DNA from 2 places in the Enterobacter sp. fkY84-1 genome. Region 1 is predicted to be linked to the other one. Evidence: predicted binding sites of a transcription regulator. Region 1 holds the regulator's gene; the other holds the start of a gene.
What was found. The regulator PhoB, encoded in region 1, activates phosphate uptake and scavenging genes when phosphate is short. The targets are predictions, from matches to a motif close to CTGTCATAAAACTGNCNNAT.

Region 1 (7,411 bases):
TGAAGCACGCCGTGCTGCGTTTGCTTCTCCTGCCACTGCGCGAATTCCGCTTCGCGGGCCTGAAGCCAGGCGGCTTCCTGACCCTCTTCAGGTGCGTTAAGTGAGAGCGCGAGCAGGGCATGTTCCAGCGCCTGCCGCGTGGCCGCCAGCTGCTGCTGATACTGCCGCTCCTGCGCGTCCTGTTCGTTGAGCTGGTTCTGCAGGGTGAGACGCTGACTGAGCTGATAAAGCTGGCGCTCGTACTGTTCCTGTTCGTTCAACCATGGCGCGATATCGTCCTGAATATTCAAGGTAATGTTCAGGGACGTGCAGGCCGCCACCCACTCTTTAGTGAGCGCTTGCTCTTCCTGAGAAAGCGTCTGCGCGTCGTCTGTCTCGCGCTGGATCTGCTGAGTCAGGGCATTGACCTGTCCCAGCACCAGCAGGCCTTCCTCTTTAAGGGCGGCGACCTCTTTTTCCAGGGCATCACGGCGGCGCTGGTTATCCGTCAGCTCAAGTGACTGATATTGCTCAACGGCCGGATGTTCGCAGGAACCGCACAGCGGACAGGGTTTGCCTGCCTCAAGCCGGGAGCGGTAATGCTCCAGCTTCTTAATTGTTGCTTCGGTTTCGCACAGGGCTTTCAGGTCGAGATAGTGCTGGTTTTTCTCTTTGTACTGCTGGCGGCGCAGGGTCAGCGTTTCATTGAGTTTATTTTGTTCGGCCTGCGCCTTCTGCACGTTTTCACCGCTCTGGCGCAGGCGCTTTTGCAGCGGCTGATAGCGGGCATGCAGCGACGTCAGCTGCTGGCGCAGCGTGCGGGACCTGGACTGCTGCTCCATGGCCGCGCTGACCTCATCCGCCGTCAGCGTCAGCGCGTTTTCCGGCATCGCAGCCAGCCTGTTGCGTAATTCACCTATCCGCGCAGCAAGCGAGGCTAACTGCGTTTTATCGCGGTTAAGCTGCGAGAACTGGGCGCGCCAGCCTGCAATCTCCTGGCCTAACAGACGATAGCGCTCGTGCTCCGCCAGCCACTGCGCCAGCGCCGTCAGTTCGGTCTGAAGCTGCTCGTGGTTACGCAGGGCGGTATTGCGAATACGTGAACGCAGCGCGGTTCTGGCTTGTAAGCGAGTATTTACTTCGATAATTCGCTGCTGCGTTTGTGCCAGACGCGCGGTTTGCTCCTGCTGATGTTCCCAGAGCGGTCGCAGCTGGGCGGCGGGCAGAGCGAGCTGCAGTTTTGCCAGCTCAGGCGCAGCGTCCGTCAGCGCGTGTTGCGCCTGCTGCTGCATCGCGGCGGCGCGCTGTTGCTCGCGCACGAGCTCATCATGGCGCGTAAGCCACTGAAAATGTTTCTGTTGGTTTTGCTGCTGTTCCAGCAGGGTTTTCTCTGCGTCAGTAAGTGCCTGCAAACTTTGCTGTAACTGCTGCTGTTGTTCTTCGCTCAACAGCACGACGCCCGCCGCCTGCGCCTCGCACTTTTCAAGCACGCTGCGGGCCGCTTTGTGTTTCTCAAACACCATGGCGGAAATCTGACCGTAGATTTCGGTGCCGGTCAGCTCTTCCAGCAGCTCGGCGCGATCGCTCGGCTTGGCATTAAGGAAGGCGGCAAACTGCCCCTGAGAGAGCAGCATCGAGCGGGTAAAGCGCCCGTAGTCCAGCCCGGTGAGTGCGGCGGTTTGCTCCAGCTTATCCGTCACTTTGTCGGCCAGGATTTTGCCATCTTCGCAGCGCGCCAGCTCCACGCGCGGCGCCTGCAGGTTACCGTCCGGCTGGTTGCGCGCCCGGTTCTGGCTCCAGAAGGCGCGATAGGCGATGCCTTTTACCTCGAACTCCACTTCCGCCAGACATTCGGCGGTGTCGCGGGTCATCAGGTCATTTTGCGCCTGGGAGACTTTATTCAGGCGCGGCGTTTCGTGATAAAGCGCCAGACAGATGGCGTCGAGCAGGGTGGTTTTACCTGCCCCGGTTGCGCCGGTGATGGCAAACAGCCCGTTGCTGGCAAACGGCTCAGCGGTAAAGTCAATTTTCCACTCGCCCTTGAGGGAGTTGAGATTTTTCAGGCGCAGGCTCAGAATTTTCATGCGTTTTCTTCCTCATCATTGAGCGCATGCAGGGTATGGCTGAACAGTTCGCTGAGTCTTGCGCGCTTCGCATCGTCAATCTCCTCCTGTGAGAGCCTGCGTTCAAATACCTCTTCGACCCCCAGTTCACTGAGCGTTTCGCGTTGAGCGCTTAGCAGAATTTTCTCGCGCTGCTCGCGGCTGCGGCGCACCAGCAAGACCTCTACCGGCAGGTCTTCGGTCAGCGCCTGGATTTTCCGCTGCATATCGTGCAGGTAGTCGTCGGTGGTGATTTCGATGTCCAGCCAGATGGGGGGATCTTGCTCGACGCCGCGCCACTGCTCCAGCTGGGCGGTGATGGCATCGAGATCGCCTTTCAGGACCGCCAGCGGTTGAGTTACGGGCACCTCCAGCGTGTCGACGGCGCTGAGTTTGCCCTCGCGAAAGCTCACCAGATGCACGGATTTGGCTTTGCCCGTTTCGTCAAAGCTGAGCGAAAGAGGCGAGCCGCAGTAGCGGATGTGCTCGCAGCCGCCGACGATCTGCGCCCGGTGGATGTGCCCGAGCGCAATGTAGTCGGCTGGCGGGAAGTGCTGCGCCGGAAAGGCATCCAGCGTGCCGATATAGATGTCACGCACGGCGTCACTTTTACTGGCCCCGACGGTGGTGAGGTGCCCGGTCGCAATCACCGGAATCGGCTGGTCACCGCGCAGGGCACAGGCTTCGGCGTGCTGCTGGCGGTAATAATCGGCGATCGCCTGTAACAAATGCTGCTGCTTTTCCGCGCCCGACAGCCCCGCCTGGCTTTGCACGATGTCGCGCGGACGCAAAAAGGGAATCGGACACAGTACCGCCCCGGGCGACCCGTCGCGCTTTTTCAGGATCTGCGGGGCGTGCCCGGCGCTGGCGACGACGGTGGTATTGAGAAACGCCAGGATGTCGCGGGATTCGTTAAGCGTCGCGACGGAATCATGGTTGCCGGCGACAATCACCAGATGACAGCCGGTTTGCTGCAGATTCACCACGAAGCGGTTGTACAGCTCACGGGCATAGCTCGGCGGCGAGCCGGTATCAAAAATATCTCCCGCCACGATAATCGCGTCCACCTCATGCGTCCGGGCCGTTTCCAGCAGCCAGTTCAGGAACGCTTCATGTTCAGCCGCACGGCTTTTGCTGTAAAAATTTTGACCCAGATGCCAGTCCGAGGTGTGAAGTATGCGCATAGCTGATCCGTGGCAAAAAAGAGAAAGCAGGATTATAAACGTTCAGAGAAGGGAAAATAACCGCTGTAATAAAACAACAGTTTGCCATTTATAGTGGTACTGTTTTTCATAAATCTGTCATAAATCTGACGCATAATGGCGCCGAATTACAAACTTGTAACGTAAATAAGATAAGACAGGGCAAAGTATGGCGAGACGTATTCTGGTCGTAGAAGATGAAGCTCCAATTCGTGAAATGGTGTGCTTCGTGCTCGAGCAAAACGGCTTCCAGCCGGTTGAAGCGGAAGATTATGACAGCGCAGTGAACCAGCTGAATGAACCCTGGCCCGATCTGATTCTGCTGGACTGGATGCTGCCCGGCGGCTCCGGACTGCAGTTTATCAAACACCTGAAGCGTGAAGCGCTGACCCGCGACATCCCGGTTGTGATGCTTACGGCGCGCGGAGAAGAAGAGGATCGTGTGCGCGGTCTGGAGACCGGCGCGGACGATTACATTACCAAACCGTTCTCCCCCAAAGAGCTGGTGGCCCGCATTAAAGCCGTGATGCGCCGTATTTCGCCGATGGCGGTGGAAGAGGTGATTGAGATGCAGGGGCTGAGCCTTGATCCGACTTCTCACCGCGTGATGACCGGTGAAAATCCCCTCGACATGGGGCCTACCGAATTTAAACTTCTGCACTTCTTTATGACCCACCCGGAACGCGTGTACAGCCGCGAGCAGTTGCTGAATAACGTCTGGGGAACTAACGTGTATGTCGAAGACCGGACGGTTGACGTACATATCCGCCGCCTGCGAAAAGCGCTGGAACTGAGCGGCCACGATCGCATGGTGCAGACGGTCCGCGGCACGGGTTATCGTTTTTCTACCCGTTTCTGAACAATGACAGGAGTGTGACGCGTGCTGGAACGTCTGTCATGGAAAAGGCTCGTCTTTGAACTGATCTTATGCTGTATTCCGGCCTTCATTCTGGGGGCCTTTCTTGGACATCTGCCGTGGTTTCTGCTGGCGTCGGTCACCGGGCTGCTGATCTGGCATTTCTGGAACCTGCTGCGCCTCTCCTGGTGGCTGTGGGTTGATCGAAGCATGACGCCGCCGCCCGGAAGCGGCAGCTGGGAGCCGCTGCTGTACGGTCTGCACCAGATGCAGATGCGAAATAAAAAGCGCCGCCGCGAGCTGGGAAGCCTGATTAAGCGTTTTCGCAGCGGTGCGGAGTCGCTACCGGATGCGGTCATTCTGACCACCGAAGAAGGGACGATCTTCTGGTGTAACGGCCTGGCGCAGCAGCTGCTGGGCCTGCGCTGGCCGGATGATAATGGCCAGAATATCCTCAACCTTCTGCGTTATCCCGAGTTTACGCTGTACCTGAAAAAGCGTGATTTTACCCGTCCGCACAATCTCAAGCTCAATAACGGTCGCCATCTGGAGATCCGCGTGATGCCCTACAGCGATAAGCAGTGGCTGATGGTGGCGCGCGATGTCACCCAGATGCACCAGCTGGAAGGGGCGCGCCGCAACTTCTTCGCCAACGTCAGTCACGAATTGCGTACCCCGCTGACCGTGCTTCAGGGCTACCTGGAGATGATGCAGGAGCAAACGCTGGAAGGTGCGCCGCGTGAAAAAGCGCTGCACACCATGCGCGAGCAAACGCACCGGATGGAAGGCCTGGTGAAGCAGCTGCTGACGCTCTCGAAGATTGAAGCGGCACCCACGCTCGCGCTGAATGACACTATTGATGTGCCGATGATGCTGCGGGTCGTGGAGCGTGAAGCGCAGACGTTAAGCCACAAAAAGCACCACCTGACCTTTGAGGTCGACAACACGCTAAAGGTGCTGGGCAGTGAAGATGAGCTGCGCAGCGCTATCTCCAACCTGGTGTATAACGCGGTAAACCATACGCCGGAAGGGACGGAGATCGTGGTGCGCTGGCAGCATACTCCAACGGGGGCCGAGTTTAGCGTGGAAGACAACGGGCCGGGGATCGCGCCGGAGCATATTCCGCGTCTGACCGAGCGCTTCTATCGCGTGGATAAAGCGCGATCGCGGCAGACGGGCGGAAGCGGCCTGGGGCTGGCGATTGTGAAACACGCGGTGAATCACCATGAAAGCCGTCTCGATATTCAGAGTACCCTGGGTAAAGGAACCCGCTTCAGCTTCGTGATCCCGGAACGATTAATTGCCAAAAAGATCGCCTGACGGCAGGTGTGTCATTTTACCTTTCCACGGGTCAGCCATCGCTGGCCCGTTTGCTTTGCAGTCAAGCGAAACGCGTGTGAATTTTATACGGCTGGCTGTTTTTTGTTCGCATGATTAGCCATGGGTTTTTCTTATAATTAGCGTATTGTGCTGGAGTGTGTTTTCATGCTGGCATATTGTTCTGGTTTTACGATCCCACCTTGCCTTTAAACGTTATAAGCGTTTAAATTGCCCCCCAGATACTGTCAGACCGACTGTATTTGCGTGGTAAATCGAAAAACTATTCTTCTCCACGCCAGGACGGGAGCATATCCCGCTAAAATTGAGCAAATTTTCGGCTGTATCGTCCCGTCAGGGGCAGCGAAAATCTCAATGTTTTCAACACCACATCCACAGGCAGTAAGGTTTTATGACCCATCACTTAAAATCGCGTGACATCATCGCGCTGGGCTTTATGACATTTGCGCTGTTCGTTGGCGCAGGCAACATCATTTTCCCTCCAATGGTTGGCTTACAGGCGGGTGAACACGTCTGGACCGCCGCGTTTGGTTTCCTGATTACTGCCGTGGGTCTGCCGGTGCTGACCGTCATCGCGCTGGCGAAAGTCGGCGGCGGTGTGGATAGCCTCAGCACCCCGATTGGCAAAGTGGCGGGCGTTCTGCTGGCTACCGTCTGCTACCTGGCCGTGGGTCCGCTGTTTGCCACCCCGCGTACCGCGACCGTTTCCTTCGAAGTGGGTATTGCTCCGCTGACCGGTGACGGCGCGATGCCGCTGTTCATCTACAGCCTGATCTATTTCGCTATCGTGATTCTGGTTTCCCTCTATCCGGGCAAGCTGCTGGATACCGTGGGTAACTTCCTGGCTCCGCTGAAAATTGTGGCGCTGATTGTTCTGGCGGTGGCGGCTATCGTCTGGCCTGCAGGCCCGATTAGCGACGCGATGGACGCCTATAAAAACGCCGCGTTCTCTAACGGCTTTGTGAACGGCTACCTGACGATGGATACGCTGGGCGCGATGGTGTTTGGTATCGTTATCGTTAACGCCGCGCGTTCCCGCGGGGTGACCGAAGCGCGTCTGCTGACCCGCTACACCATCTGGGCTGGCCTGATGGCCGGTGTAGGCCTGACGCTGCTGTATCTGGCGCTGTTCCGCCTGGGCTCCGATAGCGCGATGCTGGTCGATCAGAACGCCAACGGTGCGGCTATCCTGCACGCCTACGTCCAGCACACCTTCGGTGGTGCAGGCAGTATGCTGCTGGCGGCGCTTATCTTCCTGGCCTGCCTGGTTACCGCGGTTGGCCTGACCTGCGCCTGTGCTGAGTTCTTTGCGCAGTACCTGCCGCTCTCTTACCGTACCCTGGTGTTTATCCTTGGTATCTTCTCCATGGCGGTATCCAACCTCGGTCTGAGCCACCTGATTCAGGTCTCTATTCCGGTACTGACGGCAATCTATCCGCCGTGCATCGTGCTGGTGGTGCTGAGCTTCACCCGCCCGTGGTGGAACAACTCCTCACGAATTATTGCGCCAGCCATGTTTATCAGCCTGATTTTTGGTATCCTTGACGGGATTAAAGCATCAGCGTTCGCTGAAATTCTGCCAGCCTGGACACAGCGTCTGCCGCTGTCCGAGCAGGGTCTGGCCTGGCTGATGCCTACCGTTGTTGCACTGGTTCTGGCGGTTATCTGGGACCGTGCTGCAGGGCGTCAGGTCGCATCGAACGCCCATTAATCAACGGCAACAAACTGTTTAACCACGGGGCTTAAGGCCCCGTGGTTTTTTGTTTTTTTCGTGTTGAATGGCAAGATTTAAATGGAAAGCACTAACAAACTTAAACGTGGATTGAGCACGCGCCACATCCGCTTTATGGCGCTGGGCTCTGCTATTGGCACCGGTCTTTTTTATGGCTCGGCAGATGCCATCAAAATGGCCGGTCCAAGCGTGCTGCTGGCGT
Region 2 (7,411 bases), 380 kb from region 1:
GGCCGCAGCAGCGGGGGCATTTCCCGCTCTCCTATCAACTTTTTCATGGGGTTATCGAACGTGACTGAACGTTATTTTGTCACCGGCACGGACACAGAAGTGGGCAAAACGGTTGCCAGCACGGCATTGCTGCAGGCGGCACGGCTGCTCGGGAAAAACACCGCCGGGTATAAGCCCGTAGCGTCCGGCAGCGAGATGACGGCGGAAGGGTTACGCAACACCGACGCGCTGGCGCTCCAGCGTAACAGCACGCGTGAACTCGCCTATTCTGCAGTGAATCCGTACACCTTTGCCGAACCGACCTCGCCGCACATTGTCAGCGCCGATGAAGGCCGTCCGATTGATTTTGCCGTGCTGTCTGCCGGACTGCGGACGCTGGAAAATCAGGCCGACTGGGTGCTGGTGGAAGGGGCCGGCGGCTGGTTTACGCCGCTTTCAGACACGCAGACGTTTGCTGACTGGGTGCAGGCCGAGCAGCTTCCGGTCATTCTTGTCGTCGGCGTCAAGCTGGGCTGCATCAATCACGCCATGTTGACCGCACAGGCCGTCCAGCAGGCCGGGCTGCGTCTGGCGGGCTGGATAGCCAACGACGTGGTTGCGCCGGGTAAACGCCATCAGGCGTATCTGGCGACGCTCAGGCGCGTCCTGCCCGCGCCGTGCCTCGGGGAAATTCCCTGGCTGGCTGACGGCGCGGAAAATGCCGAAATCGGACGTTATCTCGATCTCAGCGTTTTGCTTCCCGCGACATCCAGTGAGCGATAAGCTTGTCATCCAGTTCGTTAACGTGGCCCTGCGCCACGTTACGCCCGCGATAGAGCAGACAGAAACGGTCCGCTACCCGGCGGATAAACGACAGCTGCTGCTCGGCTAATAGCACCGTCATCCCTAACTCCCGGTTTAAGCGCCCCAGCAGCTGCACCAGCTTCTGGGCAACGCTGTGCCCCGCGCCGTGCAGCGGTTCATCCAGGATCAGCAGGTGAGGGCGGTTCACCAGCGCATTAGCCAGCGCCAGCTGATACTGGTCGTCCGGAGAGAGCGTGTTGGCGCGGGTTCGTCGCAAGGCATAGAGCGCCGGGAACAGGTCGTAAACGTCATTTTTCGCCTCCGGGTTCGGTTTTCCCGTCGCCCGCATGGCGATATGCAGGTTCTCCTCAATCGTGAGCTGGGAGAAGATCCGCCTGTCCTGCGAGACATAGCCTATCCCCGGCCCGGAACGCTGTTCTGGCGGCGGGTTGAGCAAATCGCGCGGCGGCGCGCCCGCCTCATACCAGATGATGCTGCCGCTTTCGACGGGCACTTTCCCGGCGATGCAATTCATGAGGGTGGTTTTCCCCATCCCCGGCAGGCCAACGACGCCTGTACACATCCCTTGCGGAAAATCTAAATCCACATTCCATAGCGTATGTTGACTTCCGTAAAACTGATTCACTGCACGCAGGCTCAACATCTTTCTCTCCTTAAAAATGTGTGTAGGTGTGGCTCGTTGTTAAACTGCAAAACCCCTGCCATAAAGCGGAAAGTGATTAAAAAAGCGTCTTTTTTAGGAATAAGTCACAGAAGCGCGGGGGATAAAAAGGGGGATTGCACATCGACGGTGCCGACGGTGGTGAGTTGTGGTGCAGAGCCAGAAATGATGGAAATGTGAGCAAGATCTCGTCAGTTGGTTATGAATGACGCGACTGTTAATCAGCAAAAAAGAGCTATAAAAATTTTTTGCTGCCGCCTCGTGGGAAAATCCGGGAATTTGCAGAGCGCCAGTCTGTATGGGCTGGAAGCAGTTATCCACTATTCCTGTGGATAACCATGTGCATTAGAGTTAGAAAACACGCGATAAGCGAGAGAAGACGCGGCTTACGCCCAAATTGACGCGAAACGCGGCTTTAGAAAATATCGTTTATTTTTTAATTGGTTAGATAAAATCAATTCCCGTCATGAAAGTGTCACCCGTTGCCATAAAACTATCATTACCTGGCTTGACAAATGTTAAAAAAGAAAAAGTTCTGGGGATAACCTGACCTGACTGGTGTTTTATGTTGCCACTGTCCAAATTTTGGCCGCTATCGCGCTAATCATTCAGGCGCTATGCTAAATATCCTGACATGCTACTGGTTTTTCATCCAGTGTTTTTTACTGGCATTCCTGGCAACAAGGAGTAAAATTATTCACCTGCCGCTTATAACGTCATCAGGTTGTCGCCCATGAGTAAACCGTTCAAATTGAATTCTGCTTTCCGTCCGTCTGGCGATCAGCCTGAAGCGATCCGTCGTCTGGAAGAGGGGCTGGAGGATGGGCTGGCGCACCAGACGCTGCTCGGGGTTACCGGCTCGGGTAAAACCTTTACCATTGCCAACGTGATTGCGGATCTCCAGCGCCCTACGATGGTGCTGGCGCCCAACAAAACCCTGGCGGCGCAGCTTTACGGCGAGATGAAAGAGTTCTTCCCGGAAAACGCCGTTGAGTATTTCGTCTCCTACTACGATTACTACCAGCCAGAAGCCTATGTGCCGAGCTCTGACACCTTCATCGAGAAAGATGCGTCGGTGAACGAACACATTGAGCAGATGCGACTGTCGGCCACTAAGGCGCTACTGGAGCGTCGCGATGTGGTTGTGGTGGCCTCTGTTTCGGCGATTTACGGCCTGGGCGATCCGGATCTCTATCTCAAGATGATGCTGCACCTGACGCAGGGGATGATTATCGACCAGCGCGCGATTTTGCGTCGTCTGGCGGAGCTGCAGTACACCCGCAACGACCAGGCCTTCCAGCGTGGTACGTTCCGCGTGCGCGGCGAAGTGATCGACATCTTCCCGGCGGAATCGGACGATATGGCGCTGCGCGTTGAGCTGTTTGACGAGGAGGTCGAACGCCTGTCGCTCTTCGACCCGCTGACAGGACACGTTGAGTCGGTGATCCAGCGCTTCACCATCTACCCGAAAACGCACTACGTGACGCCGCGCGAGCGTATCGTGCAGGCGATGGAAGAGATCAAAGTGGAGCTGGCCGAGCGCCGTAAGGTGCTGCTGGCGAACAATAAGCTGCTGGAAGAGCAGCGCCTCAGCCAGCGTACCCAGTTCGACCTGGAGATGATGAACGAGCTGGGCTACTGCTCCGGCATCGAAAACTACTCCCGCTTCCTCTCCGGGCGCGGGCCGGGCGAGCCGCCGCCGACGCTGTTTGATTACCTTCCGGCCGACGGTTTGCTGGTGATCGACGAATCCCACGTCACGATCCCGCAGATCGGCGGGATGTACCGCGGCGACCGGGCGCGTAAAGAGACGCTGGTGGAGTACGGATTCCGCCTGCCGTCAGCGCTGGATAACCGTCCGATGAAGTTTGAAGAGTTTGAGGCGCTGGCGCCGCAAACCATCTACGTCTCTGCCACGCCGGGCAACTACGAGCTGGAGAAATCCGGTGACGACGTTGTCGATCAGGTTGTGCGTCCAACGGGTCTGCTCGACCCGATTATTGAAGTTCGTCCGGTGGCGACTCAGGTGGACGATCTGCTCTCGGAAATTCGCGCCCGTTCCGCCATTAACGAGCGCGTGCTGGTGACCACGCTCACCAAGCGTATGGCGGAAGACCTGACCGAGTATCTCGAAGAGCACGGCGAGAAGGTGCGTTATCTGCACTCGGATATCGATACCGTGGAGCGCATGGAGATTATCCGCGACCTGCGTCTGGGCGAGTTTGACGTGCTGGTGGGGATTAACCTGCTGCGGGAAGGTCTGGATATGCCGGAAGTCTCGCTGGTGGCGATTCTGGACGCGGATAAAGAGGGCTTCCTGCGTTCCGAGCGTTCGCTGATTCAGACCATCGGCCGCGCCGCGCGTAACGTCAACGGTAAAGCGATTCTGTACGGTGACAAAATTACCCCGTCGATGGCGAAAGCGATCGGTGAGACGGAGCGCCGCCGCGAGAAACAGCAGCGCTACAACGAAGAACACGGCATTACCCCGCAGGGGCTGAACAAGAAGGTGGTGGATATTCTGGCGCTGGGCCAGAACATTGCCAAAACCAAAGCGAAAGGCCGCGGCAAGGCGCGTTCAGTGGTGGAAGAAGATACCGTCGTGCTGACGCCAAAAGCGCTGCAGCAGAAGATCCACGAGCTGGAAGGGCAGATGATGCAGCACGCGCAGAACCTGGAGTTCGAAGAGGCGGCGCAGATCCGCGACCAGCTTCATCAGCTGCGGGATCTGTTTATCGCGGCATCGTGAGTTTTTTGCCCGGTGGCGGTGCGCTTACCGGGGTGACAAAAGACGCTAAACCTGTAGGCCCGGTAAGCGCAGCGCCACCGGGGTTTTTGTTAACCCAACGCCTGAATTGCTTTCTCCAGCGCCTCGCGCAGCAGGTGGCGGTCGTGACGGTACTTGATGTCTGAGGCCTCCAGCGGCTCCTGCACCACCACGCGATCGCCAATCCCTGTCACATCCACTTTTGGCCCAACCACGACACCGTCGATAATTTTCTTACCGACGTACTGCTCCATCAGGTCGAGCTTGTCCGCCAGCGACAGGCTCGCCGCGGCCGGACTCAGCTCACGCCCTAAATTGCCGATGTAGACCATCGGCGCCGGGGTGCGGCGCAGCGCCTGCGCCAGCTCTTTCACCAGCAGGATCGGCATCAGGCTGGTATAAAAGCTGCCCGGACCGATCAGAATTAAATCCGCATCGCCAATTGCTTCTACGGCTTCACGCGTCGCCGGCACGCTCGGGTAAGTCATCAGCTCTTTGGGCGGCAGCAGAAGCTGGTCAATGTTCACCTCGCCGTACACTTCATGCCCTTCGGCGTCGATGGCCATCAAATCAACCGGTTGTTCAGACATGGGGATCAGGAATGCGTCCACTTTGAGCAGGTTACGGATCAGATTGATGGCTTCGAGAGGTCTTACGCTCAGGTGATCCAGCGCCTTTAACATCAGATTTCCGAGGTTATGCCCGGAAAGTTCGCCATTGCCGCCAAAACGGTACTCAAACATCGCCGACGCGACGCTCGGCTCGGTAATTAACTGGTTCAGGCAGTTGCGCATATCTCCCCAGGCAATGCCGCCTTCGGCACGTCTGATCCGCCCGGTTGAGCCGCCGTTATCGGTGGTGGTCACTATCCCTGTCAGCCTTGAGCCGAGTGACGACAAAGAGGACATAACGCGGCCCAGGCCGTGGCCTCCGCCAAGAGCGACCACTCGGTCAAGATCCGCAAAAGTGCGATTGCGCATACGTATTCCTTATCACGTTCGATCGCGTAACAGTAACCTAACTACCCCTAAAAGACGATGCCTCACCCGAAGCAAAATGACGTATATCAATGTGAAAGTGCAGTTTTTAGGTATTCTGTAGCGAAAATGCAGGATTGATTCGCTATATACATAATTATATAGCGAAAAGCGATAATGGCGCTGTCAGACTTTCCGCGCTACTATCGCCTTAACCACGTTTTCAACACTGAAAACATACACTCTAGCCCTTGTGCCTGTGTCGAAAGATATGGCGCTCTGGCCGTGGCGAATTTGCCACCAGGGTACAGAAAGAAATGACTGTGCCTCCCGTATCTGGAAAGGTGTACATGGCTTCACAACTTACTGATGCTTTCGCGCGTAAGTTTTATTACTTACGTCTGTCGATTACCGATGTGTGCAACTTCCGTTGCACCTACTGCCTGCCCGACGGCTACAAACCGGGCAGCGTCACCAATAACGGCTTTCTCTCCGTGGATGAAGTGCGCCGCGTCACGCGCGCCTTCTCTGAGCTCGGCACCGAAAAAGTGCGTCTGACCGGCGGTGAACCCTCTCTGCGCCGTGATTTCCCGGACATCATTGCTGCCGTGCGTGAAAACGACCGCATTCGCCAGATTGCCGTGACCACCAACGGTTACCGCATGGCGCGCGACGTGGCCACCTGGCGCGATGCGGGCTTAACCGCCATTAACGTCAGCGTGGACAGTCTCGACGCCCGCCAGTTTCACGCCATTACCGGCCAGGATAAATTCCGCCAGGTGATGGACGGCATCGACGCGGCGTTCAGCGCCGGGTTCGAGAAGGTCAAAGTCAATACGGTGCTGATGCGCGACGTCAACCACCACCAGCTGGACACCTTCCTCGCCTGGATCAAATCCCGCCCCATTCAGCTGCGCTTTATTGAGCTGATGGAAACCGGCGAGGGCAGCGAGCTGTTCCGCCGTCATCACATCTCCGGCATGGTGCTGCGCGACGCGCTGCTGAAACGCGGCTGGATCCACCAGATCCGCCAGCGCAGCGACGGCCCGGCGCAGGTCTTCTGCCATCCTGATTACGAAGGCGAAATTGGGCTTATCATGCCTTACGAGAAAGACTTCTGCGCCAGCTGCAACCGCCTGCGCGTCTCTTCCGTCGGCAAGCTGCACCTGTGCCTGTTCGGGGACGGCGGCGTAGACCTGCGCGATCTGCTGGCAGACGATGCCCAGCAGGAGGCGCTTGAAGCGCGCATTTCTGAAGCGCTGACGCATAAAAAACAGACCCACTTCCTGCATCAGGGCAATACCGGCATTACTCAGAACCTGTCTTACATCGGCGGGTAATCAGGCTTAAGAAGGAATCAGAAGATGAGTCAGGTAAGCGCAGAATTTATCCCGACACGCATTGCTATCCTTACCGTTTCCGATCGCCGTGGCGAAGAGGATGATACCTCCGGCCACTGGCTGCGCGAGGCGGCCCATGACGCGGGGCATCACATCGTCGATAAAGCGATCGTGAAGGAGAACCGCTACGCCATTCGCGCGCAGGTCTCTCAGTGGATCGCCAGCGATGAGGTGCAGGTGGTGCTGATCACCGGCGGCACCGGCTTTACCGCAGGCGATCAGGCGCCTGAAGCGCTGATCCCGCTGTTCGACCGCGAGGTGGAAGGCTTCGGCGAGGTGTTCCGCATGCTCTCCTTTGAAGAGATTGGCACCTCCACGCTGCAGTCGCGCGCCGTTGCCGGGGTGGCGAACAACACCCTGATTTTCGCCATGCCGGGCTCGACCAAAGCCTGCCGTACCGCGTGGGAAAACATCATCGCCCCGCAGCTGGATGCCCGTACCCGTCCGTGTAATTTCCATCCCCATTTAAAGAAATAAGCTATGTCACAACTGACCCACATTAACGCCGCTGGCGAAGCGCATATGGTGGACGTCTCCGCCAAAGCGGAAACGGTGCGCGAAGCGCGCGCCGAAGCGTACGTCACCATGCTGCCGGAAACGCTGGCGATGATCATCGACGGCAGCCACCATAAGGGAGACGTCTTTGCCACCGCGCGCATCGCCGGTATTCAGGCCGCCAAGCGCACCTGGGACTTAATTCCGCTGTGCCATCCGCTGATGCTGAGCAAGGTGGAGGTAAACCTGCAGGCGCAGCCGGAGCACAATCGCGTGCGGATTGAATCGCTGTGCCGCTTAACCGGCA

Region 2: uvrB (excinuclease ABC subunit UvrB) is a predicted target of PhoB. The motif match lies at 1,948-1,967, and genes of this name have one in related genera.

Annotation. Positions count from the first base shown of each region.
Region 1 is NZ_CP169393.1:982,324-989,734, forward strand. It holds gene sbcC (exonuclease subunit SbcC) at 1-2,063, opposite strand, end outside; gene sbcD (exonuclease subunit SbcD) at 2,060-3,265, opposite strand; gene phoB (phosphate response regulator transcription factor PhoB) at 3,453-4,142, shown strand; gene phoR (phosphate regulon sensor histidine kinase PhoR) at 4,164-5,459, shown strand; gene brnQ (branched-chain amino acid transporter carrier protein BrnQ) at 5,869-7,188, shown strand; gene proY (proline-specific permease ProY) at 7,270-7,411, shown strand, end outside.
Region 2 is NZ_CP169393.1:1,360,654-1,368,064, forward strand. It holds gene bioC (malonyl-ACP O-methyltransferase BioC) at 1-68, shown strand, start outside; gene bioD (dethiobiotin synthase) at 61-762, shown strand; gene ACEPLT_RS06400 (ABC transporter ATP-binding protein) at 725-1,447, opposite strand; gene uvrB (excinuclease ABC subunit UvrB) at 2,199-4,214, shown strand; gene yvcK (uridine diphosphate-N-acetylglucosamine-binding protein YvcK) at 4,304-5,212, opposite strand; molybdenum cofactor riboswitch at 5,438-5,572, shown strand; gene moaA (GTP 3',8-cyclase MoaA) at 5,560-6,549, shown strand; gene moaB (molybdenum cofactor biosynthesis protein B) at 6,574-7,086, shown strand; gene moaC (cyclic pyranopterin monophosphate synthase MoaC) at 7,090-7,411, shown strand, end outside.